Kribbella solani: one gene and its partner. The protein of the gene in region 2 interacts with the protein of the main gene of each other region in a pairwise test. Links are inferred from orthologs where the notes say so. Each region holds a gene or a part of one and is shown on either strand. Other genes may lie near its edges.

Evidence for each region.
Region 1: the proteins of HDA44_RS08245 (region 2) and secA interact in binary tests that used the Escherichia coli proteins (3 or more experiments, as listed by UniProt). The link is inferred for Kribbella solani from one-to-one orthologs.

What each region holds. Positions count from the first base shown.
Region 1 is NZ_JACHNF010000001.1:4,149,994-4,166,045, forward strand. What follows is about bases 2,163-5,746. They hold secA (preprotein translocase subunit SecA), read right to left. Parts: upstream 5,363-5,746; coding sequence 2,363-5,362; downstream 2,163-2,362. Other genes in these bases: HDA44_RS18845 (LysR family transcriptional regulator), read right to left, coding at 2,163-2,298; HDA44_RS18855 (winged helix-turn-helix domain-containing protein), read right to left, coding at 5,711-5,746. In the rest of the region: HDA44_RS18835 (endo alpha-1,4 polygalactosaminidase), read left to right, coding at 1-540; HDA44_RS18840 (SIP domain-containing protein), read left to right, coding at 657-1,388; more of HDA44_RS18845, read right to left, coding at 1,393-2,162; more of HDA44_RS18855, read right to left, coding at 5,747-6,922; HDA44_RS18860 (S1 family peptidase), read left to right, coding at 7,352-8,179; hpf (ribosome hibernation-promoting factor, HPF/YfiA family), read right to left, coding at 8,249-8,872; HDA44_RS18870 (ComF family protein), read right to left, coding at 9,089-9,757; HDA44_RS18875 (LpqB family beta-propeller domain-containing protein), read right to left, coding at 9,893-11,656; MtrAB system histidine kinase MtrB, read right to left, coding at 11,653-13,401; MtrAB system response regulator MtrA, read right to left, coding at 13,461-14,138; HDA44_RS18890 (hypothetical protein), read left to right, coding at 14,367-15,386; HDA44_RS18895 (DUF4129 domain-containing protein), read left to right, coding at 15,383-16,015; HDA44_RS18900 (DUF4350 domain-containing protein), read left to right, coding at 16,012-16,052. UniProt on the Escherichia coli protein: Required for protein export, interacts with the SecYEG preprotein conducting channel.
Region 2 is NZ_JACHNF010000001.1:1,850,991-1,866,364, forward strand. Bases 12,469-15,374 are described here. They hold HDA44_RS08245 (alkaline phosphatase), read right to left. Parts: upstream 14,663-15,374; coding sequence 13,274-14,662; downstream 12,469-13,273. Other genes in these bases: HDA44_RS08235 (DEAD/DEAH box helicase), read left to right, coding at 12,469-12,566; HDA44_RS37055 (transglycosylase SLT domain-containing protein), read right to left, coding at 12,556-13,206; HDA44_RS08250 (dihydrofolate reductase family protein), read left to right, coding at 14,892-15,374. Also shown: HDA44_RS08185 (NAD(P)-dependent oxidoreductase), read left to right, coding at 1-729; HDA44_RS08190 (class I SAM-dependent methyltransferase), read left to right, coding at 833-1,462; HDA44_RS08195 (YybH family protein), read right to left, coding at 1,496-1,936; RNA polymerase sigma factor SigJ, read left to right, coding at 2,026-2,919; HDA44_RS08205 (FAD-dependent oxidoreductase), read right to left, coding at 2,882-4,189; HDA44_RS08210 (AurF N-oxygenase family protein), read right to left, coding at 4,197-5,063; HDA44_RS08215 (MFS transporter), read left to right, coding at 5,213-6,349; HDA44_RS08220 (DUF929 family protein), read left to right, coding at 6,423-7,331; HDA44_RS08225 (vitamin K epoxide reductase family protein), read left to right, coding at 7,333-7,818; HDA44_RS08230 (phosphoketolase), read right to left, coding at 7,815-10,175; more of HDA44_RS08235, read left to right, coding at 10,407-12,468.

The DNA of each region.
Region 1 (16,052 bases), 2.3 Mb from region 2 along the record:
CAGTGGGCCGCCGACCTGCTGCTCCGCGATGCCAAGGGCAACGTTGTGATCGACGAGGACTGGGACGAGGCGCTGCTCGACCTGCGCACCGCCGACAAGCGGAACCGGATCGCCGCCAAGGTCAACGGCTGGATCGACGGCTGTGCGGCCAAGGGCTATCAGGCAATCGAGCCGGACAACTACGACAGCTACACCCGTTCGAAGCAGTTGCTGACGGCATCACAGGCCAAGGAGTTCGCGGCCTTGCTGGCCGCGCACGCGCACTCGAAGGGCCTTGCCATCGGGCAGAAGAACGCGTCCGACCTGGCCGGTGACCGGAAGACCGTCGGCCTGGACTTCGCCGTCGCCGAAGAGTGCGGCCAGTACGGCGAATGCGGTGACTATGTCGGCGCCTTCGGCAACAACGTGATCGTGATCGAGTACACCGATCAGGGCCGGAAGACCGCCTGCACGCGGTACGGCGGCACGCTGTCGATCGTGCAGCGCGACCTGAACGTGTCGCCGGCGGGTGATGCCGAGTACGTCCGCAAGACCTGCTGAACGCCGGCGGCACTCGTACGGGACAGCATGCACCGAACGCATGCCTGCCCTGACGATTCGGAACTTGTCCCTTGCATCGCGCGGACCGAAGGTTGAACGCGACGAAGGGATATCAGGTGAAGGAACGTCTACTGGAGCTGTTCTTCGAACGAGCTCGGGTCGTGTCGGTGCAGCATGCCGCCAAGCGGTTCCGCAAGATCCGCTTGACCGGTCCGGCAATCAAGGACTACGAGTACCAGCCGGGCCAGCAGGTCCGACTGCAGGTCAACGATGTCTTCGCTCCGTCGAGCTGGCGCGCCGGACTGCTGCGGACGTACTCGGTGTGGACGCATGACGAAACCACTTTGGAGCTCTGCGTTCTGGAGCACGGGGTCAGCGGTCCGGGCGCGGAATGGGCCCGCCAGGTGCAACCGGGAGATGAAGTATGGCTGACCAAGCCCGAGGGCCGGTTCACGCTGCGGCCGGACGCCACCTACCACCTGTTCATCGGCGAGGAGACCGCATCGGTGGCGTTCGGCTCCATGCTGCGGGCACTCCCGGCCGGAGCACTGTACGACGCGGTGGTAGAGGTCGACAGTCCCGCTGATCAGCTGCCCCTCGACACGCAGGCCAACGGCCGCCTCACCTGGCTGCACCGTCAGGGCGCGCCTGCAGCCGGGTCGGAATCCTTGCTCACGGCGCTGCGCGAGCTGGAGTTGCCGGCCGGAACCTCCCGAGTGGCCTACGTCGCCGGAGAAGCGCGCACGGTTCAGGCGGTCCGCGCCCAACTGGTGCAAGACCGCGGCTGGCAACGGCGCTCGGTACTGACCAAACCGTTCTGGACGCCCGGAAAACGCGGTCTGGAGTGATGAGCTAAGGACTGAGCAAGTCGTCCACAATCGTCACCACCGCCGCGCGCAACCACCCGTGTACTGGGACGTCGTCATTCCGCCGATGCCACGCCATCGCGAACTCGACTGTTGGCAGCTCCAACGGAATCGGCCGGTACACCACGGGCAGCACCTCGGCGTAGTGCGCCGCGACCCGGCTCGGCAAGATCGCCAGCGCACCGCCGTTCAGAACAGTCAGCGCGGCGGCCCAGGACGTCGAGGTGGTCGCGCGCACCGTACGCGCCAGACCCTGCTCCTGCAAAGCCCGGTCGAGTACGTCCTGCAGCCGCCCGCGCCGCGAAACGGTGAGCTGCTCGGCGGCGGCGAACGCCTCCAAAGTCATCGGCCCGGCAGCCAGCGGATGGTCGCGGTGCAGCAAGGCCACCATCCGCTCGACCCCGAGCCGCTTGCTACGGATATCGGCCGGCAAGGCGCCGTAGTGACCAAGGTCGAGATCGATGTCGTCATGCCGCAGCACGGTCGGGTCATCGTCTCCTTCGGGCAGTAACCGCAACTGCACTCTCGGCGCCTCGACTCGCAGCCGACGCTCCAGCGGCGGCAGGAACAGCATATGCACATCCGGGCTGCTCCGCAGCGTCAGCACCGCCTCGATCGACGCCAGGTCCTTGGGCGGCACCGGCCGCAGCGCGCTGAGCGCGTCCGCCAGCGCCCGCTCGACAGCCGGCTGCAACTGCCGTGCACGTTCGGTCAGCACCAGGCCGCGCCCCGCAGGTGCCAGCAGCTCGTCACCGGTCACTCGGCGAAGGCGCGTCAGCGTACGGCTCATCGCCGACGCCGAGATGTTCATCCGCTCCGCAGCGCGGGCGACGCTGCCCTCGCGCAGCAACGCGTCCAGGGCCGGCAACAGATTCAGATCCGGTAGCTGCATACGAGGCGACCCTCCGCGGGGAACACAGAAGGGCCGGTCCGGGTGGACCAGCCCTTCCAGGTGCTCAGAACTTGTACGCGTCCGACTGCGGGTCGCCGTGGCAGCGCTTGTACTTCTTGCCCGAACCGCACGGGCAGGCCGCGTTGCGGGGCGTACCCGCGTACTCCAGCTTGCCGTCCTCGACGGCGTCCTGGTGCACCGAGACCTCGTCGTCGCCGTCGATCGTCGGCGCCGAGTAGGTCAGCCGCTGCTGCGGACGGCTGCCGTCGGACAGGCCCTTGGCCCGCAGCCGCGGCGTGTCCCGCGGGCGCGGGGCGTCCTGCGGCCGCTCCTCGCCGTCGTCGTCCGCGGTCCGGCCGGCGAACTCCGCGACCGGCGCGCCGGGCTTGAGGATGTCCTCGATCCGGCGCCCCTCCAGGCCCTCACCGTTCGGGTCCAGGTCGGCCAGCTGTGCCTCGTCGCTGAGCGCCATCTCGGCCCGCATCGCCTCGATGTCGACCTCGACGTTGAAGATGAAGCCGACCGACTCCTCCTTGATCGACTCCATCATCGAGGCGAACATGTCGTAGCCCTCGCGCTGGTACTCGACCAGCGGGTCGCGCTGCGCCATCGCGCGCAGGCCGATGCCCTCGCGCAGGTAGTCCATCTCGTACAGGTGCTCGCGCCACTTCCGGTCCAGCACGCTCAGTACGACACGGCGCTCCAGCTCGCGCATCGCCTCCTCGCCGAGCAGCTCCTCGCGCCGCTCGTACGCCGCGTTCGCGTCCTCCAGGAACCGCTCGATCAGGAAGTCCTGGGTCAGGCCGGACTTCTCGCCGCCGGCCTCCTCGATCAGCTCTTCCTCGGTCAGCTCGGTCTGGTACAGCGTCTTCATCGCGGTGAACAGCGCGTCCAGGTCCCAGTCCTCGGCGAAGCCGTCGGCGGTCGCGCCCTGCACGTACCCGGTAACGGTCTCCTCGAGCATGTCGTGCACCTGGTCGCGCATGTCGGCGCCCTCGAGCACCCGGCGGCGCTCGTCGTACACGACGTGCCGTTGCCGGTTCATCACGTCGTCGTACTTGAGGATGTTCTTCCGGGTCTCGAAGTTCTGCGCCTCGACCTGGCCCTGCGCCGACGCGATCGCCTTGGTGACGACCTTGTTCTCCAGCGGCTGGCTGTCGTCGTTGTTCCGCGACATCGCCCAGTCGACCATCTCGCGCTTGAACAGCCGCATCAGGTCGTCCTCCAGCGACAGGTAGAACCGGGACTTGCCCGGGTCACCCTGCCGGCCGGCGCGACCACGGAGCTGGTTGTCGATCCGGCGCGACTCGTGCCGCTCGGTGCCCAGCACGTACAGGCCGCCGAGCTCGCGGACCTTCGACTGCTCCTCCTTGACCTGCTTCTCGAACTGCTCGAGCAGCGCCGGGTACTCGGACTCGTACTGCTCGATGTCCTCGGCCGGGTCGATGCCGCGGGCCCGCAGCTCCTTGTCGGCCAGGAACTCCGGGTTGCCGCCGAGGATGATGTCGGTACCACGGCCGGCCATGTTGGTCGCCACCGTGACCGCGTTCTCGCGACCGGCCTCGGCCACGATCGCGGCCTCCCGCTCGTGCTGCTTCGCGTTCAGCACCTCGTGCTCGATGTTCTCCTTGAGCAACTGCCGGGACAGCCGCTCGGACTTCTCCACCGAGGTGGTACCGACCAGGATCGGCTGGCCGGTCGCGTGCACCTCGACGATGTCCTTGACCACCGCGTCGAACTTGGCGTCCTCGGTGCGGTAGATCAGGTCCCGCTCCTCGACCCGGATCATCGGCTTGTTGGTCGGGATCGGCACCACGCCGAGCTTGTAGACCTTGGAGAACTCGTTCGCCTCGGTCATCGCGGTACCGGTCATGCCGGCCAGCTTGTTGTACAGGCGGAAGTAGTTCTGCAGCGTGATCGTCGCGAGGGTCTGGTACTCCTCCTTGATCTCGACGCCTTCCTTGGCCTCGATCGCCTGGTGGAGTCCCTCGTTGTAGCGACGGCCGTGCAGCGTCCGGCCGGTGTGCTCGTCGACGATCAGCACCTCGCCGCCCTCGACCACCACGTAGTCCTTGTCCCGGTGGAACAGGTCCTTCGCCTTCAGCGCGTTGTTCAGGTAGCTGATCAGCGGGGTGTTTGCCGACTCGTACAGGTTGTCGATGCCGAGCCGGTCCTCGACCTTCTCGATGCCGCGCTCCAGGATCGCGACCGTCCGCTTCTTCTCGTCCACGTCGTAGTCGGCGACCCGGCGCTTGGTCTCGTCGATCTCCAGATCGGTGACCCGCGGGTTCTTCTTCTTCAGCTCGGCCTCGTCGGCCAGCGTCCAGGCCTTCAGCGTGTTCGCGATCCGGGCCATCTCGACGTACCAGCGCTGCGAATCCTCGGCCGGGCCGGAGATGATCAGCGGGGTCCGGGCCTCGTCGACCAGGATCGAGTCCACCTCGTCCACGATCGCGAAGTTGTGCTCGCGCTGGACGCAGTCCTCGATGCTGCCGGCCATGTTGTCGCGCAGGTAGTCGAAGCCGAACTCGTTGTTGGTGCCGTAGGTGATGTCCTTGTTGTACGCGATCCGGCGCTCGGCCGGGGACATCTCCGGCAGGATCACGCCGTAGTCGAGGCCGAGGAAGTGGTACACCCGGCCCATCCACTCGGCCTGGTACTTGGCCAGGTAGTCGTTCACCGTGACCACGTGCACGCCCTTGCCGGACAGCGCGTTCAGGTACGTCGGCATCGTCCCGACCAGGGTCTTGCCCTCACCGGTCTTCATCTCGGCGATGTTGCCGAGGTGCAGCGCCGCGCCACCCATCACCTGCACGTCGTACGGCCGCTGGTGCAGGGTCCGCTTGGCGGCCTCCCGCACCACCGCGAACGCCTCCGGGAGCAGCGCGTCCAGGGACTCCCCGTTCTCGTGCCGCTGCTTGAACTCCGCGGTCTGCCCGCGCAACTCCTCGTCGGACATGCCGACGAAGTCGTCCTCGATGGAGTTGACCATCTTCGCGATGCCCTGCAGCTGGCGGAGGATCTTGCCCTCGCCGATCCGCAGGACCTTGTCGACAACCTTCATGGTGGGGAGTTCTCTCCTTGCTGCTGAAGCCTGGAAGCGGGCGTCGCCGCATGGCACGACCGACCCGACGGAGGGCGTGCGTCCCCCATCGTACGGGTCCCGCCGCGCCAAGCCACGCCCGCAGCGTGCCTCGGAGGGTGTCTGAGGACTCTGCACCGTAGCGAGGAGGTGCTCGGCGCGGTAGCTCGGCGTGCGGGAGGGGAGGCCTCGATGTGGTTTCATCGTGGCCTTTCCTCCCGTGCGGCGAGGTGCCGTGCCGAGTGCCCCGCAGTAGGTGCAGGGTCCTCAGACACCCTCTTGCGATGTTGGACCCACGCTCGGGTGGGCCGGAAAGTTCCCAGCGACGTCTCAGGCAGCTCGTAGGGCGTCACTCAGCGCAGGGGCCAGGTCGCCGCCGCCGGCCACCCGGACCTGGTCCAGGCCGAGCCAGCCGGCCAGCTGGACGAGCTCGGCGGCCAGCTCCTCGGCGGTCTCGGTCGGCGCCTTCGGCTCCGCGTGCGCCGACTGCACCAGCAGCACCCCGCCGGGCCGGTCCGCCTTCAGGTCGACCCGCGCCACCAGCCGGTCGCCGAGCAGGAACGGCAGTACGTAATAACCGTGCACGCGCTTCTCGGCCGGTACGTAGATCTCGATCCGGTACCGGAAGTCGAACAGCACCTCGGTGCGGGTGCGCTCGTACACCAGTGAGTCGAACGGGCTGACCAGGGCCCGCGCGTTCACCCGGCGCGGCAGCCGCGCGTCGCGATGCAGGTACGCCGGGCGCTTCCAGCCGTCGATCCGGACCGGCAGCAGCTCACCCTCCTCGACCAGCTCCGCGATCGCCTGGAGCGTCGGCTCGGGCGCGGTCCGGAAGTAGTCCCGCAGGCACTGTGCCGTCGCCACCCCGTGTGCCTTCGCCGCGATCGACACCAGCCCACGGTGCGCCTCGTCGAGCGACGGCGTCGGCGTGTCCACCACCGCGCGAGGCAGCACCCGCTCGGGCACGTCGTACATGCGCTCGAACTGCTGGTTCCGGCGGGCCACCGTGATCTCGCCGGCGAAGAACAGGAACTCGAGCGCCCGCTTCACGTCCGACCAGTTCCAGCCCCAGTGGTCCTTGGACCGCTCCACGTCGTCGTCGATCTCCCGGGCGGTCAGCGGCCCCTGGGACTGGACGTCGGCGAGCACCTGCTTGACCAGGTCCGGCCGTTCCTTCGCGATCGACCGCGGGCCGCCCCAGGCCTCGGTGGTCGCGCGGGCCATCCGCCAGCGCATCAGCGGGTGGGTCTCGACCGGGATCAGCGACGCCTCGTGCGCCCAGTACTCGACCAGACGGCGCGGGGCCTTGCCCGCGGCACGGTCCAGTACGTCGCGCGGGTACGGCCCGAGCCGGGAGTACAGCGGGAGGTACTGCGCGCGGCTCAGGACGTTCACCGAGTCGATCTGAATCAGCCCGATCCGCCCGAGCACCCGGTTCAACGCCCGCCCGTCCGGCACCCCCTTCGGCCGTGGATCCATAAAACCCTGCGCCGCCAGCCCGATCCGCCGCGCCTGAGCCCGAGTCAGCACCTCACCAGTCATACCCGCATTCTGCCGACCCCCACCGACATTCCTCCCGCCGCTCCATCCGCCCCCTCCGCTCCATTTTGGAGGTGAACCCCGCATCCGGTGCCTTCACTCCCCGCATGCGGGGAGTGAAGGGGGCATTTGAGAGGTTCACCTCCCAAATGGAGCGGAGCGGAGGCGGCGCTCCGGCGCGGGGCGCGGGCGCGGGAGCGCGGGGCGCGGGCGCGGGCGCGGGGCGCGGGGCGCGGGCGCGGGGCGCGGGCGCGGGGCGCGGGGCGCGGGCGCGGGGCGCGGGGCGCGGAGGGGTGGAGGGGTGGAGGGGTGGAGGGGTGGTGGGCATAACTCGGGAGTTACCGAAAGTGGGAGGTGCGCTACGGATGGTGTTCGGGGAGTCTGGCGGGGAGGCCGTCCGCCCGTGCGGCCCCTATCTCCCTGGAGTGAGGCATGACAGCAAAGAAGCAGGTGATCCGTGCTGCCCTGGCGGCCGGTGTCCTGACCATGGCATCCATCGGCGCGGTCGCGGTGTCCGGCTCCGCGTCGGCCGCTCAGCACTCTCAGCAATCTCAGCGCCCCGGCGGACCGGTGAACCGGATCGTCGGCGGCACCGTCGCCCACACCGCGGACGCGCCCTGGGCCGTCGCGCTGAACAACAGCGGCTCACCGTCGCCGAGCGGCCAGTGGTGCGGTTCGACGCTGGTCAAGGCGAACAAGATCGTCACCGCGGCACACTGCGCGCAGGAGGCGGCGTCCACGTACACCGCGATCCAGGGCCGCGACGTGCTGACCCAGACCGGCGGCAAGGTGTCGAAGATCAGCAGCATCTGGGTGGACCCGGAGTACGGCAAGTCGCCCGCGCACGACGTCGCGGTGATGACGCTGGCGACACCGTTCGAGGGTGTGGCCACGCTCGCACTGGAGACCGACAAGGCGGCCGACAAGGCCGGCGCGGCGTCGGTCGTGTACGGATGGGGTTCCACCGAAGGCACCGGACCGGAGGACACGTTCCAGAAGGTGACCGTGCCGGTGCTGGGCGACGCGTACTGCCAGAAGGCGTACGCCAGCGAGGGCTACACCGCCGACGGAGAGATCTGCGCCGGCTACGAGCAGGGCGGCAAGGACTCCTGCCAGGGTGACTCCGGCGGCCCGCTGGTGCTGAACGGCCGTCTGTTCGGCGTCGTCTCCTGGGGCGTCGGCTGCGCGGACGCCGGGAACCCGGGCGTGTACGCGCAGGTCGCCACGTACGCCGCCGAGCTCCAGCAACAGATCGGCTAGGTCCGCGCCTGGTGTGGCGAAGGGGCCGGGCGAGCTGCCCGGCCCCTTCGTCGTGCTCCTCCCGAGGTACTAGACGGCCAGCCGGATCACGCCGTAGTCGTAACCGCGACGGCGGTACACCACGCTCGGCTGGTTCTCGTCGGCGTCGACGAACAGGTAGAAGTCGTGCCCGACCAGCTCCAGCTCGTAGAGCGCCTGGTCAAGGGTCATCGGCTTGGCGGTGTGGGTCTTCTCGCGCATCACCAGCGGACCGTCGCCGGTGACCGTGAGCGATCCGTACTTGTGTGTCGCCACCTCGTCCTCGGCGACTGGTTCCTCCACTACCGGTGCGGTGCCGTTGAGCGGCTGCTTGGCGTTCAGGTGCCGTAGGCCTTCCGGCGTCCGCCCACCGTGTACGCGCCGCCGGTCGGCCGCCTTGCGGACCTGGGACCGGAGCCGGTCCAGGCAGACGTCGAACGCCGCCTGCTTGGTCTCCCCGCACGCCTCCGCGCGGACCACCGGACCCTTGGTGTACATGGTGAGCTCGACGCGCATCGCCCGATCGTGCTGTCGCGGGTTCTTTTCCTGGCTGACTTCCACCTCGCACCGCAGTACCCGGTGATCGACCTTCTCGATCCGCTCGAGTTTTTCCTCGACGTACTGCCGGAAGCGGTCACTGACCTCGCAGTGATGACCCTTGACAACGACGTCCACGGAAACCTCCATCGATCGGCGACTTCTTTTACCTGTCCGGACCCCCGTGCTGATGGTGACGGTGCCCGAAACCAGAACACCCGCTGTCGAACCCATCGGACCCCGTGGCGAGGAATCCGGCTGATCCGGTCCTCCACCACTCCACTGCCCGACAAGCCCTAGCGGGTGTCATAGGCCAACGCTAGTCGGCTTCGGCGAAAACCGGTAGGGAAGTTCTCATGAACCAGACGCCCGGCGGCGCGCGGTCGCGGCCAGGACGGCACAGCCGAGGACCCGGATCCCGCCCGATTCCAAGGCCCGGCCCGCTTCGCTGAGCGTGGAACCGGTGGTGATCACGTCGTCGACCAGCAGGACCGGCTGATCGATCAGCGTTTCAGCCCAGCGCGAACGCAGCCCGAACACCCCTTCCAGGTTGGCGGCCCGGGCCGCCGCGGACAGCCCGGCCTGGTCCTCGGGCCGCCGGATCACCCGGAGCGCGTCGGCCGCGCGTACGTCGAATCCCTGTCTGCGCAGGGATCTGACCGCGACGGCGGTCAGCCGGCGGAGCGGGTCGTGGCCGCGCTGCCGAACAGTTGCCCGAGGCGACGGCACCGGACACAGCCACCCGGCGCGCCGGTCCCCCAGCGCCGCTCGAACCGCGGTCGCCAGTAGTTGCCCGAGCGGTCGAGCCAGCCCGTACCGCGCATGCTCTTTGTGGGCGATGATCACGCCCCGGAGCTCATCACCGTACGCCCCGGCGGCTGTCGGTGGCGCGAGTCCGGCCGGCCGCGGGTCGGGCCATGCACGGAACGGAGTCGCCGTGGCCAGTAGCCGACGGCAACCAGCACAGAGAGTCACCCCCGGGCGTTCGCAGCCGGCGCAGCGGCCACCCAGGAGGAGATCCACGAACACATCCCGGGCCGGCACCGCACCACGATCGCCGAGCGCGGTGGGTCCGCACAAGCCCGCTGTCGCGAGCCTGTGGACAACCGCGCGGCGGTCCCGGTCACACCGCTGGACGCGCTGCCGGAGTCCCGATCGTCAGCCGGGGTACGTCGGCGTGATCGCGGCGCTGCCGTCCGAGTCCATGCTGACCCAGAGCAGGTCCTTGCTGAGCCAGTGGATCTGGCCGGTGTCGTCCTGGATCACCGGCAGGGTGTCCTTGTTCGGGTTCGAGGCGACGTGCTCCGGGCGGAAGTCCGGGCTCGAGCCGGGCAACAGCTGCAGGCTGGAACCGTCCGTGTTCACCAGCCAGGCCTGGCGGGCCGAGTTGCTGACCTTGCTGCTCGCTCCGATCACCAGGATGCCCTGCTTGTTCCAGGCGGCGTCACTGATGCTGGTGAGCGCCAGCTGGAGCGGCCGGAACTCGGTCAGCAGCAGCTGCTTACCGCCGTCCTTGGTCTGCACCGTGGCAGTCTGTACGTAGTTCTGGCCGGTGCTCCGCGAGTGCATCACCAGCAGCGCGCGGACACCGTCCGGCGCGATCCGGAACGACACCGGGGTGTCCCCACCGAAGTCCACGGTCACCGGAGTGAGCTTGCCGTCGTGTTCGCGGACCTGCAGCCGCGGATGCTCGCCGTTCGCGCGGTCCAGGATCCACAGGTTGTCCTGGTTGTCGAAGCTCGGGGTCAGCGTGTCTCCGTCGACCTTCACCGAGACCGCGTCCTTGTTCTTGTCGGACGTGTCCAGTGCCGCGTACAGGACCTGCTTCTTGTCGCTGGTCACGATCGCGCCGGCGTCACCGCGCAGCGTGACGGCGAACGACTCGGCCTGGTGCGCCCACAGCGGTCCGCCGTTCAGCGGCTGGGAGGCGATGTCCGACGCTCCGTCCAGACCGACGATCCGCTGCACCCGCCGCTCCCGTAGACCGAACAGCTTGGTCAGCGCCGCCCCTGGTACCTGTGGGTCGAACTGGGTGAAGCTGGTGAACGGCAGCACGTCCGGGTCGTCCGGTAGCAGCGGCGCGCCGCCGACGGTGATCTTGGCGCGCACATTGATCTGGTTGAGCGTCCAGACGATCTGAGCGGCCAGTAACCGCCGGTCCTGGTCCCTGAGCCCGCTGGCGGCGTCGTTCAGCGCCACGGTTGCCACACCGAACTCGGTGGGCACCGACACCTGCACCTCGGTGCCAGGCGGCGCCAGCGAGACCACGCCATTGCCCAGCCGGCCGGTCGGGCCCTTCAGCAGTTCCTGGACCAGCTGGGTGGCCGCCTGACCTTGCGAGAGGTTTACCGGCAGGTAGACCGGGTCCGGCACCAGCATGTCCCTGGTCGGGTTGAAGAAGTACAGGTCACGCGGAGCGAGCTTCAGGTCGACCTGGTTGCTGCCCAGGTACGCTCCCGGCGGCACCGAGTCCACGCGGAACTGGTTCTCCACCTTCTTCAGCTTGAAGAACAGGTCGGCGCGGGCGTTCGCGGGCGCCGGTATCCACTCGCCGCGCGGACCGATCGTGGCGATCTTGCGGGCGGTCAGCTGAATCCCGTCGCCCTTCCGGGTGAGCGAGTCGGGAGTCTGGTCGTACACGATCGTCTGTGCTTCCGGCTGCCACTTCGCGGCGGCGTCCGAGGTCATGTACTGGCGGGCCACGTCGTACGCCTGGGAGTCGGACATGGCCTCCAGGAAGCCGCTGACCAGGGAGAGCTCGTCCACGTTCGGCCGGGGTGGTTTCGCCTCCACCCCGACGCCACCCAGGTCCGGCGCGATGCCCTGCCGGTCGCCACTGCGGATGGTGCCCTGCGTCGGCACCGTCGCGCAGCCACCGAGCAGGAGTGCGGCCAGGAGCACCAGGACCAGACTGCGCTTCACCGGTCCGTACCGCCGTTCAGCTTCTGGTACGGCGCGCCGACGTCGACCAGCTCGGTGACGACCCGGGTGGCGTCGGCCGGGCGCGGCGGCAGCGGTGATCCGGTCAGTGCGACGTCCGGACGGCGCGGCAGCGTCAACCGGAAGTACGCGCCGTCGCCCGGGGAGCCCCAGGCGTCCAGCCGGCCGCCGTGCAGCCTGGCGTCCTCCAGCGCGATGGACAGGCCGAGTCCGGTGCCGCCAGTGGTCCGGGCCCGGGCCGGATCGGCCCGCCAGAACCGGCTGAACACCATTTCGGCCTCCTCCGGCCGGAAGCCGACCCCGTGGTCGCGGACCGCGACCGCGGCGGCATCGTCGTCGTACGCCGTGCTGATCCGGATCGGCAGCCCCTCACTGTGCTCGATGGCGTTGCCGATCAGGTTCCGCAGGATGCGCTCGATCCGGCGGGAGTCCACCTTGGCCCGGCACGGTGCCGGCATGTCCAGCTCGACCGGACAGCCCTTCCGCTCCAGCAGCGTCTCGTGGTTCTCCAGCACCCTGGTGACGATGTCCCGCAGGTCGACGTCCTCCAGGTCGAGCGCGGCGGCACCGGCGTCGAACCTGCTGATCTCCAGCAGGTCGGCCAGCAGCTCCTCGAACCGGTTGAGCTCGTTCTGCAACAGCTCGACCGAACGACGGCTGATCGGGTCGAACTGGTCGCGGCTCTCATGCAGCAGGTCGGCAGCCATCCGGACCGTCGTCAGCGGCGTACGCAGCTCATGTGAGACGTCCGAAACGAACCGGCGCTGCAGCCGGGACAACTCCTCCAGCCGGCGGATCTGGCGTTGCAGGTTGGACGCCATCTTGTTGAACGACACCGCCAGCCGGGCCAGGTCGTCCGTACCGCGGACCTGCATCCGCTCCTCGAGCTTGCCGGCCGCCAGCCGCTCGGCGATCCGCCGGGCCATCCGGACCGGCGTCACGACCTGCCGGGTGACCAGCCAGGCCACTGCGCCGAGCAGGACGATCAGCAACAGCCCTGCGGTCACCAGCGCGCGCTGGACCACGTCAAGCGTCTCCTGCTGCCCGGTGAGCGGGAACAGGAAGTAGATGGCGTAGCGGTCACCGGTGGAGTTGATCCGGATCTGTGAACCGATCACCAGCCCCGGGACGCTGGGCGCTTCCCGGTAGTTGATCTTGGTGTACGTGTCGTACAGCTTGGAGCCGTCACTCATCACCGAGGACGTCAGCGCCTGCGGAATGGAGTCGCTGTCGACCAGTCCGGTGTAGCGGATCGCGTTGGACGCCGCCTGGTCGGTCGGAACCAGCAGCACGTCGTACAGCCCCGGGCGGTTCGTACCGAGCACCAGCTCGGACAGCTGCTGGTTGATCGTGCTGCGGTCCGCCGCGTCGATCGTGCTGCTCAACTGCGCCAGCTGCGCGCGTACCTCGGCCTGTGCGCTGGTACGCCGGGACTCCAGGACACCGTCGGTGACCTGGCTCATCATCACCCAGCCGACCAGGATCAGGACCAGTGTCGACATCAGCAGGGTGCCGGTGACGATCCGCGCCTGGATGGACCGGCGCCAGTGGTCCGGCCAGTGCTTGGGGTGCGTCCGCCACAGTGGCTTCGGCTGGGCAGCCCAGTCCGCCGCGGCGGCGGTCAGCTCCAGTTCCGTCCCGCGGGACTCGGCCACCTCCTGCTCGGGCGGTGCCGTCGGCCGCGCCGGCCCACCGGCCTGGCCGATGGGCTGGTCACCCGGCACCACGACGGCGTCGTCGGCGGTGCCGGTGGCAGCCTGCGACTCTTGGCCGCGTCCGTACTCGATCAGTCCGCACCAGCCTTGTATCCGACACCACGGACGGTCACGACGATCTCCGGGTGCTCAGGGTCCTTCTCGATCTTGGAGCGCAGCCGCTGGACGTGCACGTTCACCAGCCGGGTGTCGGCCGCGTGCCGGTAACCCCAGACCTGCTCCAGCAGCACCTCGCGGGTGAACACCTGCCAGGGCTTCGACGCCAGGCAGACCAGCAGGTCGAACTCCAGCGGCGTCAGCTGGATCGTCTCGCCGGCCCGCTTCACCGAGTGGCCGGCCACGTCGATGGTCAGGTCGCCGATGGTCAGCGACTCCGGACCGGGCTCGTCCATCCGCCGCAGCCGGGCCCTGATCCGGGCCACCAGCTCCTTCGGCTTGAACGGCTTCACCACGTAGTCGTCGGCACCCGACTCCAGCCCGAGCACCACGTCCACCGTGTCGCTCTTGGCGGTCAGCATCACGATCGGTACTCCGGACTCGGCCCGGATCGCCCGGCAGACGTCGATCCCGTCCATCCCGGGCAGCATCAGGTCGAGCAGCAGCAGATCGGGCTTGAACTCCCGGAACGCCGGTACCGCTTTGTCACCGGTCGCGCACAGATAGGTGTCGTACCCCTCGTTGCGCAGCACGATGCTGAGCATCTCCGACAACGCGGTGTCGTCGTCGACGATGAGAATGCGGCCCCGCATCGTCCGGTTACCGTCTGCCACGCCCTAGCTCCTTGCCGTCCGCTTTGCCGACCGATCGGTGTGCGCCCGGCAGGTGCCAGGCCGTACGCACTACGGATAGTGTCCCATTCCCGCGGTAGTGCACACGCCGGATCGCCGTGTGACCCCAGGTTGGGCTGTGATCATCCGGGGATCATGGTGCACGCTCGGGGTCCACCACAACTCGTCACCCGGAGAGGAGGGTCCGCAGTGGCCGACCAGAACATGATGCTGCACGACGACGTCGCGAGCGAACCGCTGCGGCCGTGGCTGCCCGCTGACCTGCTCGACAACGCCGCCCGGACCATCTCCGACAACAAGACGATCATGCTGGGCCTGCCCGTGCTGGCCGGGATAGCGCTGGTAGCGCTGCAGGCCGTGCTGACCGAGGTGGCGGTGCCTGGTGGGCTGGGTGGGTTCTTCGAGTCGGACAGCCCGTTCGAACAGGCCGGTGCGGCGTTGCTGCTCACGTACGGCGTGCAGCTCGTGCTCTTCTCGGTGGTGTCGAGCATGCTGGCCGGCATCATCGCGCTGGCGGCGGTGCGTACGCAGCTGGCCAACCGGATCGGGCCGCGGGAGCTACTGCGGCTGGTCCGGCCGGCGCTGCCCTCGCTTGCTGCCGTCGGTTTGGTGCAGTCGTTGTCGTTCATGCTGCTGATCGGTGGCTGGGGGCTGGCGATGCTCGGTCTCGGCACCGGTACGGACGCAGTGGTGTCCTCCGAGGCCGCCGGTGCGGTCGCGCTCGGGATGACGCTGCTCGGCGGCGTACTGGTGCTGATCTTCGGAATCCGCCTGGTACTCGCGGGCACTGTCGTCCTGATGGAAGGGCGGCACGCACCGGACATTGGCCTGTACATCCCCGTGCGAGTGGGTATCTGGGGTGCACTGCGGCGATCCTGGCAGTTGGTACGAGGCAAGTTCTGGCGGGTGTTCGGCATCCTGCTGTTCGGCGGTCTGGTGGTCAACATCGTCGGGTACGCGCTGCAGTTCGGCGTCAGCACCCTGCTGATCACCGTCGGGTCGTGGGCGGACGCCGGGGACAGTACCGGGAGCACGGTGGTCGCGATCGTGCTCGGAGCGGCGGTCGGTATCGCGACGGTGATGACTCTGATCGCCAGCCTGGCGTTCATGTCCGCCGTCCAGGCGCTGATCTACCTGGACCTGCGGGTTCGCCGGGAAGGTCTCGACCTGTGGATGCGGCCGGCACTGCGGTCCGAGGGGCCGGTGTGATCAGCTTCCTGCAAGAGCCTCCGGTCGACATCGACCGTGACCAGGCCGCCCAGGAGGCGGCCAAGGAGCTCTCCAAGTCGGCGTACCGGGAGTCCGGCGGTTCACTGATCGAGAAGGCCCTCGGCAAGGTGATGGAGTGGATCCGCGACCTGCTGGACAGCCTCACTGGTACGTCGCCCAACGGCCACGCCGGTCTGGCGATGCTGATCGGCCTGCTCGTCCTGATCGCGGTCGTGGTGCTCTGGCGGGCCGGTGTACTGCGGACCAGTCGCAAGACGACGTCACAGGCCGTTTTCGACACTGCACGTCCGCAGAGCGCCGCACAGTACCGCGCACTGGCCGAGCGGGAGGCTGCGTCCGGGGAGTACGCGCTGGCGATCCGCAGCCGGTTCCGGGCTTGTGTAGCCGAGTTGACCGAGAGGACCGTACTGGACGAGCGCGCTGGACGCACCGCGTACGAGGTGGTCGCGGATGCATCGCGGGCAGCACCCGTACTGCGGGAGCCGTTGCAGCCGGCCGCACTGGTCTTCACGGAGGTTGTCTACGGCAACCGTACGGGCACACCGGAGCGGTACGCGGTGGTTGTTGCCGCTGATGATGCTGCCCGGACAGCGCGGGTGACCGCATGAGTACGCCGGTCGGTCGGGGTACGGCGGAGAGCTGGCG
Region 2 (15,374 bases):
GAGGCGGTCTCGGCGGGCCCGATGATCATCGTCTGCGTCAAAGACTACGAGACCATGCACGAGATCCTCGGCGCCGCCGGTGACACCCTGAACGGCCGCGTGCTGGTCAACCTCAACTCCGGTACGCCGTCGCAAGCCCGTGCGGCGGTCGGCTGGGCAACCGAACGCGGCGCCGGCTACCTTGACGGGGCGATCATGGTGCCGCCGCCTCTGGTCGGGCACCCCGGATCGGTCTTCCTGTACAGCGGTTCGCCGGGCGTCTTCGACCAGCACCGGCAGACGTTGGCGAGCGTGGGCGACCCCCGGTACCTCGGCTCCGACCCCAGCCTGGCGGTGCTGTACAACGCGGCACTGCTGGACATGATGTACGCGACCATGAACGGCTTTCTGCACGCCACCGCCCTGGTCGGCTCGGCGAACGTCTCGGCGGTCGAGTTCGCCGAGCACGCCCTCGGCTGGTTCATGCCCACAGTAGTGGATTCGGTCCTCGCCGAGCAGGCGCCCGAACTGGACAAGGGCAACTATCCCGGTGACCTCGGCACCTTGGAGATGAACCTCAACGCGCTTGAACACATCACCCAAGCCAGTGTGGAACAAGGCGTCCACTCCGACCAGCCGCGACTGATGAAAGAGATCGCCGAACGGGCGATCACCGACGGCTACGGCGGCAAGAACTACCTGGCCGTGTTCGAGATCTTCAAGCAGGCGACCAGGGAGCCGCCCACCTAGTCCGAGCGGCTGGACAGGCGTTCGTGCAGTAGTTCTGGCTGGGCCGGGTTTGTCGTGAGCTCGGCGGCGCGCCACCTCCGGCATATCTGACAAGGTGGGTGCCATGAAACGGCCGATCTTCGCCCGGATGTACGCGCGGGTGCGCCCGACGCTGGACCAGCACGGCGCGGCCGAGCACCGGCGGCGGCTGCTGGCCGGGGCAGTCGGCGAGGTGATCGAGGTCGGTGCCGGCGACGGCGGAAACTTCGCGCACTATCCCGCCGAGGTCTCGCAGGTGCTTGCGGTCGAGCCGGAGCCCTTCCTGCGTGCGCACGCCGAACAGGCAGCCGCGAAGGCGCCGGCTCGTGTGAAGGTCGTCGAAGGTACGGCCGACCAGCTTCCGGCGCCTGACGCGTCAGTGGATGTGGTCGTGGTTTCGCTGGTCCTGTGCTCGGTGCCCGACCAGCGCATCGCGCTCGCGGAAGCCCGGCGCGTACTGCGACCTGGTGGCGAGCTCCGCTTCTACGAACACGTCGCCGCCGAACCGGGCCGCCGCCTCGCGACCGTGCAGCGCGCCCTGGACGCGACCATCTGGCCGTTCTTCGTCGGCGGCTGCCACACCCACCGCGACACCGCGACCGCGATCAGCTCGGCCGGTTTCACGATCGAGGAACTGGATGCGTTCGAGTTCCCGCCGGATCAGAAGAGTCCCGCGAGCCCGCACATCCTCGGCCGCGCGGTGCGGACCGGCTGAGGCCCGGCCGGCGAGTCGGGTCAGCGAATCGGGTCAGGGTGTGAGGTCGGTGGCGGCGTGGCCCTCGGGGAAGTACATCGGGACAGACGCCTGGTCGTGGACGATGAGCCAGGTGCCGTTGGTGCGTTGCCAGGCGGCGGTCCAGCGGACCCACATGCCGGATTCGGTGCCGTCGGCCAGGGTTCCGCTGAGTCGGTTCACGGCGTACGTGACAGCGAGGTCGCCGTCGACCAGGACAGTCAGGTCGCGTACCTCGTACCCGAGTGGGAGTTGGTAGATGGTGAAGATCTGCTCCCAGCTGGCCAGCTTCACCGCCGCCCCGAGGTGCCGCAGCGGCGCCTGGACGTCGAACGAGACCAGGTCCGGCGCGAAGATCGTCTTCAGCGCGCCGAGGTCGCCGGTGCGTACGCCGGTCAGCAGGGTGTCGATCCGCTGCCGGATCTCGATTTCGGAAACCGCGTTCGGTGTGCTCATGATCGGTACGACGGGACAGCCCTCGCGAGTGTCAGACCTGACGTTTCGGCAGGCTGCTTCGTCGGACCGGTATGGACGAGAGGATCGAGATGACCGACCCAGGCCTGAGCGCGATCATGAGCGAGCGGCGGCAGCTGATCAACCTCGCCTACCGGCTGCTCGGCTCGCTGGCCGACGCGGAGGACGTGGTCCAGGAGACGTACGCGCGCTGGTACGCGATGACGCCCGCGGATCAGCAGGCGATCGACAACCCGGCCGCGTGGCTGACTCGGGTGGCGAGCCGGATCTGCCTGGATCAGCTCCGGTCGGCACGCGCCCGCCGGGAGCGGTACGTCGGCGAGTGGATTCCGGAGCCACTGCCCGAGAGCACCGAGTGGCACACCGGTCAGGGCGGCGCGGACCCGGCTGACCGGGTGACGCTGGACGAGTCGGTGAACATGGCGTTCCTGGTCGTGCTCGACTCGATGACGCCGGCCGAGCGGGTCGCGTTCATCCTGCACGACGTGTTCCGGTACCCGTTCGCGGAGGTCGCCGAGATCGTCGGGCGTACGCCGGCCGCGTGCCGCCAGCTGGCCTCGTCGGCGCGGCGGCGGATCGACGCGTCGCAGTCGCCCACGCCCCCGTCGGCCCGGCGCGCCGAGCTCGTGCGGGAGTTCAAGGCGGCCTGGGAGGCGACCGACATTCAGGCGCTGGTCGGCATCCTGGACCCGGACATCACCGCGGTCGCCGACGGTGGCGGGATCGTGCAGGCGATGCTCGAGCCGGTCCACGGCACGGATCAGGTCGCGCGGTACTTCTCGAAGCTCACGCTCGTACTGCACGGCCGGACGATCCTGGAGCGTACGGTGAACGGTCAGCCTGGTTTGGTCGTGCAGTACGAAGGGGTGACCGAGACGGTGTTCGCGTTCGGGTTCACCGGCGAGCGGATCTCCAACATCTGGGCGGTCAGGAACCCGGAGAAACTGCACCCCTGGACGAGCTGACCAGCGTCTGGACGGTCTCCTGGGCGCACGCCTTGTTCACGCCGATGCCACCGCGTGCGCCCCGCTTGATCCAGCCCGCGACGTAATGCCCCGGCCGGCCGACGACGGCGCCGCGTACGTTCGGCACGGTCCCCCGCGCGGAATCGAACGGCAACCCGTCGATCGGATCACCTTCGAAGCCGATCGCGGTCACCAGCGTGCCGGCCGAAATCAGCTCCCCGCCGTCCAGCAGAAGCCCCCGGCCGGCACCGGATGCTCCACTGGCCGCGCGGTCGGCGCTGGGCGTGCGGTCGGCGCCGGTCCAGGCGACCGGTGTCGCGTGGTACTTCAGCGTGACCCGGCCACCCGACATCGCCTGCAGCTCCTGCAACGCGGACTCGGTGTACGCGGCATCCTCCGGCCCGCGCCGCCCGAGCAGCACGACCTCCCGAATCCCACTGGCACCAAGCACCCGCCGCACCCCGGCCGCAACGTCCATCGACCGCAACCGCTCATCATCACTCACCAGCAACCGCGCAACATCCAGCGCGACATTTCCGTTGCCCACCACAACCACCCGGGGACCGTTCAACTCGACCGGCAACACCGCCCCCGGCCGCCCATTGCACCAGGCAACAAAATCCTCAGCCGTACAAGCCGAGTCCTCACCCACGATCCCCAACCGCCGACTCCGCCGGGCCCCCACCGCATGAACCACGGCATCAAACCCACCCCGACCGAGCAACTCCTCGGCTGTGGTCCCCGGACGCCAGCGCGCCCGGGGATGCCGGGTGATGCGCTCGAACGTGTCGATGATCTGCTTCGTCTGCGGGTGATCGGGTGCGACGCCGAATCGCACCAGCCCACCGACCTCCGCGAGCCGATCCACGAGCGTGACCTCGGCATCCGTCCGCAACAGCAGTTCGCGCGTCGCGTACATCCCGGCCGGCCCGGCGCCGACCACCAGCACTCGCCGCGGCCCGCCACCCCACACCTGGTACTCCGGCGGTTCCCACGTATCCAGATCCATCGCCGCGAGCGGGTCGGACCCGGCGAAGTACGCGGCGTTCCGCGAAACATCCTCGGCCGCCGACCGGTCAGCCGGCTTCGCCGCGTCCACCGGGCAGATGTCCGCGCACGCGCCACAGTCGATACAGGTGCGCGGATCGATGAACAGGCTGACACCCGTGCCGAACCCGGCCTCCCCCGGTGACGGATGGATGCTGTTCATCGGGCACACCGCGACACAACTGGCGTCCGAGCAGCACTCCCCCGAGATCGCGAACGTCATCGCATCCTCACAGCAGCCCGGTCCGCCGATACACGCGCGCCGCCGCCGGCGTCAGCAGGCCGACCGACCCGAGGAAATCCATCAAGTTCGCACAGCTCGTCCGCAGCAAGGAGCGATGGTGCTCGTTCCGCCGCGCCTCGCGGACCGCCCGATCCACATCCAGACCGACGTTCGCGTACACCTGCGGGCTGACCATGCTGGACACGATCATGTCGGCGGCGATCGCGATCACCAGCGCGCTCACCCAGCGCCGACCACGTCCCGCCGAAGCCAGCCGCTCCCGCGTCTCCTCGCGGGCGAACACCATGTGCCGCGACTCCTCGACGACATGGATGTGGTTGACGGTCCGTACCAGCGGCGCGACCCGCCGGTCCCGCATCCAGTCACGCTGCATCACGTCGAGGACCTCTTCGGCGACCAGGATCGCGGCGTACGCGGACTCGCCGGTCGCGACGGTCTTGAACATCCGCCCGAGCTCGCGGGCCAGCAGCCGCGGCCGGTACGCGGGTTCGACCAGCTTCGCGGTGGCCCGCGCGAACATGATCGAGTGCCGGCACTCGTCGGCGATCTCGGTCAGCGCCCACTGGAACTCGGCGGTCCGCGGTGGCTTGTCGTAGATGTCCCGCAGGATCAGCTGCTGCAGGATCATCTCGAACCAGATCCCGGTCGTCGCCACCGACGCGGACTCGTGCCGGGTCAGCTCCCGGCGCTGGTCAACGGACAGCTCGTCCCAGTACGACGTCCCGTAGAGCGTGCTCCATTCCGGCGACAACCCGTACCCGTCACCGACCGGCGCGTCCCAGTCGATCTCCGTCTCCGGATCCCTGGACAGCCGGTCCGCCGACCCGAGCAACCGCTGCGCGGTCTCGTCCATCCGACACCTCCGCACTATATGACATCGCCTATGTAACATAACTGCTGTCCCAATCCCGCGCAAGCCATCCCGCGAATGCGCGCCGAGGTGACGAGCTAGATTGAGGCCGGAATCGGCGACCAGCTGCCGGGAGAAGTTCGGTGAAGCAGATGTGGCCGCTCTACGCGGCCGGGTTCACGACCGCGTTCGGGGCGCATGCGGTGGCGGCGAACTTGGGTGGATCGTCGTCGGACGCCGTCACCTCGCTGCTCACGCTGGGCGCGCTGCTGGCGTTGTACGACGGCGCCGAGGTGCTGCTGAAGCCGGTGTTCGGATCGATTGCGGATCGGGTCGGGGCGCGGCCGGTGCTGCTGTTCGGGCTGATCGGGTTCGCGATTGCTTCGAGTACCTCTGTGATCGCGGACCGGCCGGGGTGGCTGTGGGTCGCGCGGCTTGGGCAAGGCGCGGCTGCCTCGGCGTTCTCGCCGGCCGCGTCGGCGCTGGTCGCGCGGTTGAATCCGGCGGCGAAACACGGGCGGGCGTTCGGCAGCTACGGGTTCTGCAAGAGCCTCGGGTACACGGCTGGGCCGCTGCTCGGTGGCGGGTTGGTGTGGCTTGGGGACTTCCGGTTGCTGTTCGCGGTGATGACGGCGTTGGCGCTTGCCGTGGCGGTGTGGGCGTTGGTTGTCGTACCGGTGGTGCCGCCGCTGCCTCGGCGGCGGCAGACGGTGGTCGACCTGGCTCGGCGGATCACGGACCCGCGGTTCCTGCGGCCGACCTTGGCGCTCGCTGCCGCGACGGCGGCGTTGTCGGTCGGCGTCGGGTTCCTGCCCGTGACCGGCAGGTCCGACGGGCTGGGGTCGATCGCGACCGGCGCGGCCGTTTCGCTCTTGGCCGCGACGGCAGCCGTCGTGCAGCCGCGCGCGGGGCGGGCGCTCGACGCCGGCCGGTTGAGCAGCCGCACCGGTACCGCGGTCGGGCTCGGGCTGGCCGCCGCCGGTTTCGTCTGCGCCGCGTTGCCGGGCGTCGTGTTCCTGCTGATCGCCGCCGCCCTGATCGGCGCGGGCACGGGCATCATCACCCCCCTCGGCTTCGCCGCGCTGGCCGCGAGTACGCCACCTGAACGTCTCGGTCAAACGATGGGGACCGCCGAGCTGGGCCGCGAGCTGGGCGACTCCGGCGGGCCGCTCCTGGTCGCGGCAGTGGCCACCGCGACCGCCCTCGATACCGGCTACCTGATCCTCGCGGCGCTCCTCGTGCTCGGCCTGCTCCTCCTCGGCCGTGCGGGAAGAGTAACCTCGCCGTGACGTACAGGTAGGAACTTCCGGGGCCGATGCATAGTTGTTCTTGCGGAGCCTGGACGCGAGTTGGAGGAGAGTCATGGCAAGGCGTGTCGAACAGAAGGCTGCGGCCCGGGAGCGGATCGCAGCGCAGCTGGCCGCGCAGCAGCAGGCCGAGCGGCGCCGGCGCCTCCTGCTCGCGCTCGGAGCCGTGGTGCTGGTGGTGGTGATCGTCGGCGGCCTCATCACGATCCGGCTGGTCGGCGGCGGCAAGAAGACCGCGACGAACCCGAGCGGGTCCGCGGACGCGCAGATCGTGAACGCGCTGTCGTCGATCCCGGACTCCGCGTTCGCGACCGTCGGCAGCGCCGCCGTGCAGGCGGCGCCGAACGCGATCAAGGGCACTCCCCTGACCGCCGACGGCAAGCCGAAGGTGCTCTACATCGGCGCCGAGTTCTGCCCGTACTGCGCCGCCGAGCGCTGGCCCGTGACGGTCGCGCTGTCCCGGTTCGGCAAGTTCACCAACCTGGGTACGACGCACTCGTCCGGCAGCGACGTGTTCCCGAACACGGCGACGCTGTCCTTCCACGGCGCGTCGTACACGAGCCAGTACCTGGCGTTCACCGGCGTCGAGACGACCACGAACCAGCAGGTCGGCGGCCAGTACGCGCCGCTCGACACCCCGACCGCCGAGGACCAGAAGACCTTCGACACGTACAACAAGCCGCCGTACGTCTCGAGCAGCGGGTCGATCCCGTTCGTGGACCTGGGCGGAAAGTTCGTGTCGTCCGGCGCGACGTACACGCCTGAGGTGCTGACCGGGAAGACGCAGGCCCAGATCGCCGACGCGCTGAAGGACCCGTCGAACCCGATCAGCAAGGCCGTCCTGGCCTCGGCGAACGTCTACACCGCCGCGATCTGCAAGCTGACCAACAACCAGCCCGCCAACGTCTGCTCCACCGAGGCCGTGACCGGCGCGGCCGGCAAGCTCGGCGCCGAGAAGGGCTGACGTGAGCAGGACAGCGCAGCCGACCACGAAGGCAGGCCGGCCGTCCGGCGGCCTGGGCGTGATCCCGTGGGCCACGCTCGCCGTCTCGATCGCCGGGCTGGCCGTCGCGGCGTACCTGACCTACGAGCACTTCACCGCCGGTACGACGCTCGCCTGCCCCGACACGGGCGTGGTGAACTGCGCGAAGGTCACCAGCAGCCAGTACTCGAAACTGTTCGGCATCCCGGTCGCACTCCTCGGCCTGGCGTTCTTCGTCGGCATGACAGCGCTCTCGGTTCCACCGATGTGGCGGACCGGATCCCCATGGCCGGCCCGCCTGCGCCTGGCCGGCGTACTGGTCGGCGTGGTCTTCGTGTGCTACCTGATCTGGGCCGAACTCTTCCAGATCGACGCCATCTGCCTGTGGTGCACGGTCGTCCACGGCCTGACCCTCGTCCTCTTCACCCTCGTCATCGTCCGCCAGGCACTCCTCCCGCCGTCGCCCTAGGGCGTCCAGCGCCAGTCGCGGACCTCGGGGAGGTCATCGCCGTAGGTGGTCACGTGGGCGTGATGCCGCGTTCGCTGATCCGCGAAGTACTGACGTGTGCTCGCCGCGCGCGTGCCCAGGGCCGGGACTCGGTCGATCACATCCATCGCCAGGTGGTACCGGTCGAGGTTGTTCCGGACGACCATGTCGAACGGCGTGGTCGTCGTACCCTCCTCGATGTACCCGCGGACATGCAGATTCGCGTGCCCGTTCCGCCGGTAGGTGAGGCGGTGGATCAGCCACGGATAGCCGTGGTACGCGAAGATGACCGGCTTGTCGGTGGTGAACAACGCGTCGAACTCGGCATCCGGCAGGCCATGCGGATGTTCGGTCGCGTCCTGCAACCGCATCAGGTCGACCACGTTCACGACGCGGATCCGCAACTCCGGCAACTGCTGCCGAAGCAGATCCACCGCCGCCAGCGTCTCCATCGTCGGTACGTCACCCGCGCACGCCATCACCACATCAGGATCACCGTCGTCGTTGCTCGCGAAGTCCCAGATCCCGGCGCCGCGAGCGCAATGCAGCGCGGCGTCCTCCCAGTCCAGCCAGTTCGGCTGCGGTTGCTTGCCCGCGACAACGACATTTATGTAGTTCCGGGTCCGCAGACAGTGGTCCATCGTGGACAGGAACGTGTTCGTGTCAGGTGGCAGGTACACCCGGACGACCTCGGCCTTCTTGTTCACCACATGATCGATGAACCCGGGGTCCTGATGCGAGAAGCCGTTGTGGTCCTGTCGCCAGACGTGCGACGTGAGCAGGTAGTTCAGGGACGGGATGCGCCGCCGCCATTCCAGCCGGTTGATCGTCTTCAGCCACTTGGCGTGCTGATTCACCATCGAGTCGACGATGTGCACGAACGCCTCGTACGAGGAGAGCACGCCATGCCGGCCGGTCAGCAGGTACCCTTCCAGCCAGCCTTGGCAGGTGTGCTCGCTGAGGATCTCCAGCACCCGCCCGTCCCGCGCGAGATGGTTGTCGCCGTCGCGCAGCTCGCCGAGCCAGCGCTTGCCGGTCACCTCGTACACGGCGCTCAACCGGTTCGACTCGGTCTCGTCCGGTCCGAAGAGCCGCAGGTTGTCCGGGTTCAGCGTGAACGCATCGCGCAGGTACGCACCGAAGACCTTCGTCGGCTCACCGTCCTCCGCGCCCGGCACCTTCACCGGCACGGCATACTCGGCCACCGCCGGCAGCTCCAGGTCGCGGCTGACTTCCCCACCGTTCGCGTGCGGGCTCGATCCCATCCGCCGCCGTGGTTCCGGGGCGAGCTCGACCACCGACGCGACCGGCCGCCCGTCCGCGTCGAACAGTTCTTCCGGCCGGTAGCTCCGCAGCCACGATTCCAGCTGGCGCAGATGATCCGGATTCGTCCGTACGCCGGACAACGGGACCTGGTGCGCCCGCCACGTACCCTCGACCTGTTCACCATCCACGGTGTGCGGCCCGGTCCAGCCCTTCGGCGTACGAAACACGATCATCGGCCAAGCGGGCCGACTCGCAGACCCCGAGCGTGCCTCGCGCTGGATCTCGTCGATCCGCTGCATGCACTGATCGAGTGTCGCCGCCAGTGCCTGATGCACGGCCTCCGGCTCGGATCCGGCGACCAGGTACGGCTCGTACCCGTACCCGCGGAACAGCGCGGTCAGCTCGTCGTCACCGATCCGCGCCAGGACGGCGGGGTTCGCGATCTTGTAGCCGTTCAGATGCAGGATCGGGAGTACGGCACCGTCGCGCGCCGGATCCAGGAACTTGTTCGAATGCCACGCCGCCGCGAGCGGACCGGTCTCGGCTTCGCCGTCACCGACCACGCATGCCACGACCAGGTCCGGATTGTCGGCCGCCGCGCCGTACGCGTGACTCAGCGAGTAGCCGAGCTCGCCACCCTCGTTGATCGAGCCCGGCACGTCCGCGGCCACATGGCTCGGAATCCCACCCGGAAACGAGAACTGCTTGAACAGGCGGGCCATGCCGACCTCGTCCCGCGTCGTGTTCGGGTACGCGGCGGTCCAACTGCCCTCCAGCCAGGTGTTCGCCACCAGCGCCGGACCGCCATGGCCCGGACCGGTCACGAACAGCACGTCCCGATCACCCTGCCGGATCACCCGGTTGAGGTGCGCGTAGAGCAGGTTGAGCCCGGGCGTCGTACCCCAGTGACCGAGCAGCCGGGGCTTGATGTGCTCCGGCTGCAACGGCTCGCGGAGCAGCGGGTTGGCGAGTAGGTAGATCTGCCCGACGGACAGGTAGTTCGCGGCCCGCCAGTACGCGTCGATCCCATGCAGTTCCGCGTCGGCCAGCGGCCTGGTACCCAGCTGCTCCACGTCTCGCCCCCTCCGGTGCCCTGGTTTCCAGCCCGCCAGTACCCGATGGCGCGGGCCACAATCGGCGCGGTAGGATTGATTCTCGATCGCGCTTACAGGAGCGGTGAATTCTGAGCCGTGTTCCTGGAGGACCCTCTGGACGGCTCCGCGTGACGTCTCGTCCGCGGGCCGGTCCTCGTGCGGTCTGGCGTTCCGCCGCGGCTCCGTCGTGGCACGACACAGGAGGAAACGTTGGCCCGACGAGGTCAGCGCCAGCCCGGCGCTACCCGTTCCGCAGCAGCACCCCGTCGACGGCGCCGTACCCGCGACGGTGAGTCGGACGGTCTGATCCAGGTCCTCGCCCAGGCGGTGCGCGAGGTCGAGGGCGCGGTCACGCGGTCCGCGACCAAGCCGTCGACCCGGACCAAGTTCCAGGTCGTCGCCCTGCTCGTCCGCGAGGAGCGGGCCCGGGTGAACGGTGACACGGCCGCGACCGAGGCGTACCGGACCGAGCAGCTCCGGCGGCTCGACGGGATCGCCACGATCCTGGCCAAGACCGCCGCGCTGGACCCGTCGCTGCTCGGTCTGCTGGCCGAGGAGGCGGTGATCTCCGAGGCGGCCGCGACGCTGCGCAGGCAGATGCTGGCCGACGCCGGGATCGAGCCGCCCGAGGAGCCCGAGCCGGTCCAGCCGGAGATCGCCCCGGAGACCACGTCCCGGCGGGTCGTACCGCAGGCGGTGGTCTCGCGGCAGCTGGCCAACCCGTTCCTGACCCCGGACTTCTCCGCCGCGCCGGCCCGGCCGGCGCACGCCGGCCGGCTGGCGGGCTGGGAGCTGATCGGGCCGTTGCTGCGCTCGTTCGAGCACGCCGCGGCCTCCGCCACGATGAACCTGCCGGACCCGATGTCGATGCGGCTGGCCGGTGGCATCGACGCGCTCCGGCTCCGCGGCCTGGAGCTGATGCCGCACCAGGCCCGGCTGATCGCCGCCGCGGCCGAGGGGCACCGGACCTTCCTGCTCGCCGACGAGCCCGGCCTCGGCAAGACCGCGCAGGCGCTGCTGGCTGCCCAGGCCGCCGACGCCTATCCCCTGCTGGCCGTCGTCCCGAACGTCGTCAAGACGAACTGGGCCCGCGAGGCCGGTCTCTGGACCCCGCGCCGGACGCCGACCGTGATCCACGGTGACGGCGACTCGATCGACGGCTTCGCCGACATCGTGGTGGTGAACTACGAGGTGCTCGACCGGCACGTCGGCTGGCTCGGCGACCTCGGCTTCCGCGGCATGGTGGTGGACGAGGCGCACTTCATCAAGAACAAGAAGTCGCAGCGCTCCCGGAACGTGCTGGATCTGTCCAACCGGATTCGCTCCCGGGCCGGGCGCCCGCTGCTGATGGCGCTGACCGGTACGCCGCTGATCAACTCGATCGAGGACTTCACCGCGATCTGGGAGTTCCTCGGCTGGGTCGACGAGAAGGCGCCGCGGCCGGAGCTGATGGCGAAGCTCGACGACACCGACCTGACCCCGGCCGACCCGGGGTTCGCCGCCGCCGCGCGGGCCGCGGTGATCGACATGGGCATCGTCCGCCGCCGTAAGGTGGACGTCGCCGCCGACATCCCGGCGCGCCGGATCGCCGACCTGCCGGTCGAGCTGGACGGCGCCGTCGGCCGCTCGATCCGGGCCGCCGAGCGGGAGCTCGCCGACCGGCTGGTCGAGCGTTACCGGACCGCGCTGGAGACCCGCCGTTCGGGCGTGGTCGTGGACGGGATCGACCACGACCTGGTCCGTCAGGTGGCCGGCTGGGAACGTACCGAGATGGCGGCCAAGAAGACCGGCGAGAACGTCTTCAGCCTGTTCCGCCGGATCGGTCAGGCGAAGGCCGGACTGGCCGCCGACTACGCCGCCCAGCTGGCGCAGAACGTGGGTAAGGTGGTCTTCTTCGCCCGGCACATCGAGGTGATGGACGCCGCCGAGGAACTGTTCGCCGAGCGCGGCATCCGGTACTCCTCGATCCGTGGCGACCAGACCGCGAAGACCCGGCAGAAGAACATCGATGCCTTCGTCAACGATCCGGAGGTGGCGATCGCGGTCTGTTCGCTGCTCACCGCCGGCGTCGGCCTGAACCTGCAGGTCTCCTCGAACGTCGTCCTCGCCGAGCTGTCCTGGACCAACGCCGAGCAGACCCAGGCGATCGACCGGGTGCACCGGATCGGCCAGGACGAGCCGGTGACGGCCTGGCGGATCATCGCCGCGCAGACCATCGACACCCGGGTCGCCGACCTGATCGACGCCAAGGCCGGCCTGGCCGCGAAGGCGCTGGACGGGTCGGACGAAGAGGTCGCCCAGTCCGCCGACTTCCAGCTCGAAGCCCTCGCCGCCCTGCTGACCAGGGCGCTGGAGGCGGTCAGTTCTTGAGGGCCTCGGCCGCCGTCGGCCAGTACTTGTGCAGGCGGTCGAGGTACGTCCCCGCCTGCGGGCCGGCCTTCCGGCCGCGGGCGAAGATCCGCATGTTGCCGCCGCCGGCGTTGTAGCCGAGGGCAAGCAGTTCGTCCTTGGTGTACAGGCCGGCGCGCTTGGCGGGCAGCCGTTTCGCCAGGTCGTGCAGGTGCCAGGCGGCGGCCTCGATCGCCAGCGCCGGGTTGTCCGGCAGCTCCGACCACTTCCGCTTGGCGAAGTCCCGGCCGCGTTTCGTCTCGTCGAACGCGGCCTCGTGCATGTTCGCGATCCCGAACGCCGGGTTCGAGTCCACCTGCGCCCACTGCCGCTCGAACTTCGGGTCGTGCGGCTTGTACGACTCGCAGTACAGGATCGCCATCAGCAACTGCGGATTGACCCCGGCCGCCTTGGCGTACTTACGCACCTCGGCCGCGAAGTGCGCCGGGTCGTAGTTTTCGTACCAGGGCTTGGTCGCGGTCGCTCTCGGTGTCGTTTTGGTAGCGGTCGGCTGCGGTTCCGGCGCCGACCCGGTCTTCGTGGTCTGGTCCGAGCAGGCCGCCCACACACCCACCATCAGCGCCCCGACCACAACCCACGACCACCGCTTCGCCACCTGCACCCCTCCAACTTATCCGTACGGCCCCCGGATCGAGTCGAACCGGGGGCCGTACGGGTGTTTCGGGGGGTTACTTGCCCTGGAGGACGGTGAAGAGGTCGGTGTGGTCGTTCGTACCGAGAACCGCGTCCGCGCCGGGGCCGTTGGCCCAGACCGGAACGACCGCGCCGGTGTGCTGCTGGCTCGGGCCGCCGGCGACCGGCGCCTTGCCCTCGCCGCCATACCCGGCGGTGCCGTAGGTGAGGCTCAGGGTCTGACCGTCCTTGGTGGTCACGTTCGTGGAGTAGCCGGTCGGCAGACCGGTGCCGGAGGCGTCCTCACCGACGATCTGGCTGGTGTGCGAGTGGTCAGCGGTGATCACGATCAGCGTGTCCGGGTGCGTCTTCTGGTAGTCCAGCGCGACGCCGACCGCCTTGTCGAAGTTCACCGTCTCGCCGAGCTGGCCGCACGCGTTGGTGGCGTGGTCCTGCTTGTCGATCGAGGCGCCCTCGACCTGCAGGAAGAAGCCCTTCTTGTTCTCCAGCAGGCTGATCGCCTTGGCGGTCATGTCGGCCAGGCTCGGCTCGTTCGCCGGGCGCTGGTTCTCCTTGCACGCCTGCGGCGCGTTGCCCTTGCCGAGCGACGCGGCCGGTCCGCTCCACTCCAGCGACATGTTGCTCTTGTTGAACAGCCCCAGCACCGGCTTGCCGGCCTTCACGGACTTCAGCCCGGCGGCGTCGGTGACGTACTGGATGCCCTTGTCCTTGGCCTGGTCCACGACCGTCTTACCGGCGTACGGACCACCGGTGATCTGCTGCTCGAACCGGCCACGGCCACCACCGAGGAGTACGTCAACCTTGTGGTCGACCTCCTGCTCCGCGATCGAACCGAGCCCGCCGGCCGCCTTGGTCTCCTTCGGGCAGGCGGCCATGTCGGCCGGACCCTGGCAGCCGCGCAGCGACATGTGCGAGGCGAGCACGGCCGGCGTCGCGTCGGTGATCTCCGCGGTGGACACGTCGCCGACCTTCTGGCCGCGCTTCTGGGCCAGCTCGAGCAGGGTCTGGTAGTTCGTCCCCGGTACGTTCTCGGCGCTGCTCGGGCCCTGCGAGATCCGCTCGTCGAGCGTCTTCTTGCCGGTCGCCCAGCTCGAGCCGGTGGAGGCGGAGTCCGGGTCGTAGTCGGGCAGGTACGGCGGCTTCGCGGCCGGCTTCACCGAGTACGTGGTGTCGAAGCCGGTGTACTTGGCCCGGTCGACGTTCAGCTTGTTGTGGACGCCCTGGTAGTACCGGGCGGCGGTGATCTCCTGGGTACCCATACCGTCACCGAGGAAGAAGATCACGTTCTTCGGCCCGCGCTGCGGGTGCCCGCCCTTCGCCTCGGCGGAGTCGAACGCGCCACCGGCGGCGGCCGAGGCCATCCCCGCCGCGGCAATCACCGAGGCCGCGGCGAACGCGGCCACGAAAGCCTTTTTCCTGATCATTACGGGCCTTTCTGCTCGGACAAAACATCCGGAACGTATGCGTCTCCGCCGCCCAGCAGGTGACCAGCAACCAACCATCAGATGACGGCACGTTGCGTACTGTTGGGAGGACCCTCCGTGCTGAGTGACCTGGATCACACCGGATTGCAATGGCAACGTGTCGAGCTGCCCGGCGCCCGCTCGACGCACTGGCATCAGGCAGGACCACGAACATTCAAGGAGCAAGCAGATGCGTACCCTCATCACCACCGCGTTCATGTCCCTCGACGGCGTTGTCGAGGCGCCTGGCGGCGACACGGACTACCGGAACTCCGGCTGGACGTTCAAGGGCATCCCGTTCGACCTGGACGCGTACGCGCTGAAGGGCGAAGAGCAGGCCGAGGCGACCGCGCTGCTGCTCGGCCGGGTCAGCTACGACATGTTCGCGCCGGTGTGGCCGAGCATGACCGACGACTTCCCCGGCTACAACGCGATGCCGAAGTACGTCGTGTCGACCACGCTCAAGGACAGCGACCTGGTCACGAACTGGGGTGACATCACCATCCTTCGCTCGCTCGACGACGTCGCCGCCCTGAAGCAGACCGAAGGCGGCCCGATCATCGTCAACGGCAGCGCCGCCCTGAACCGCAACCTGGCCGACGCGGGCCTGATCGACCGCTACAACCTGCTTGTCTTCCCGGTCCTCCTCGGCGCCGGCGACCGCCTCTTCTCC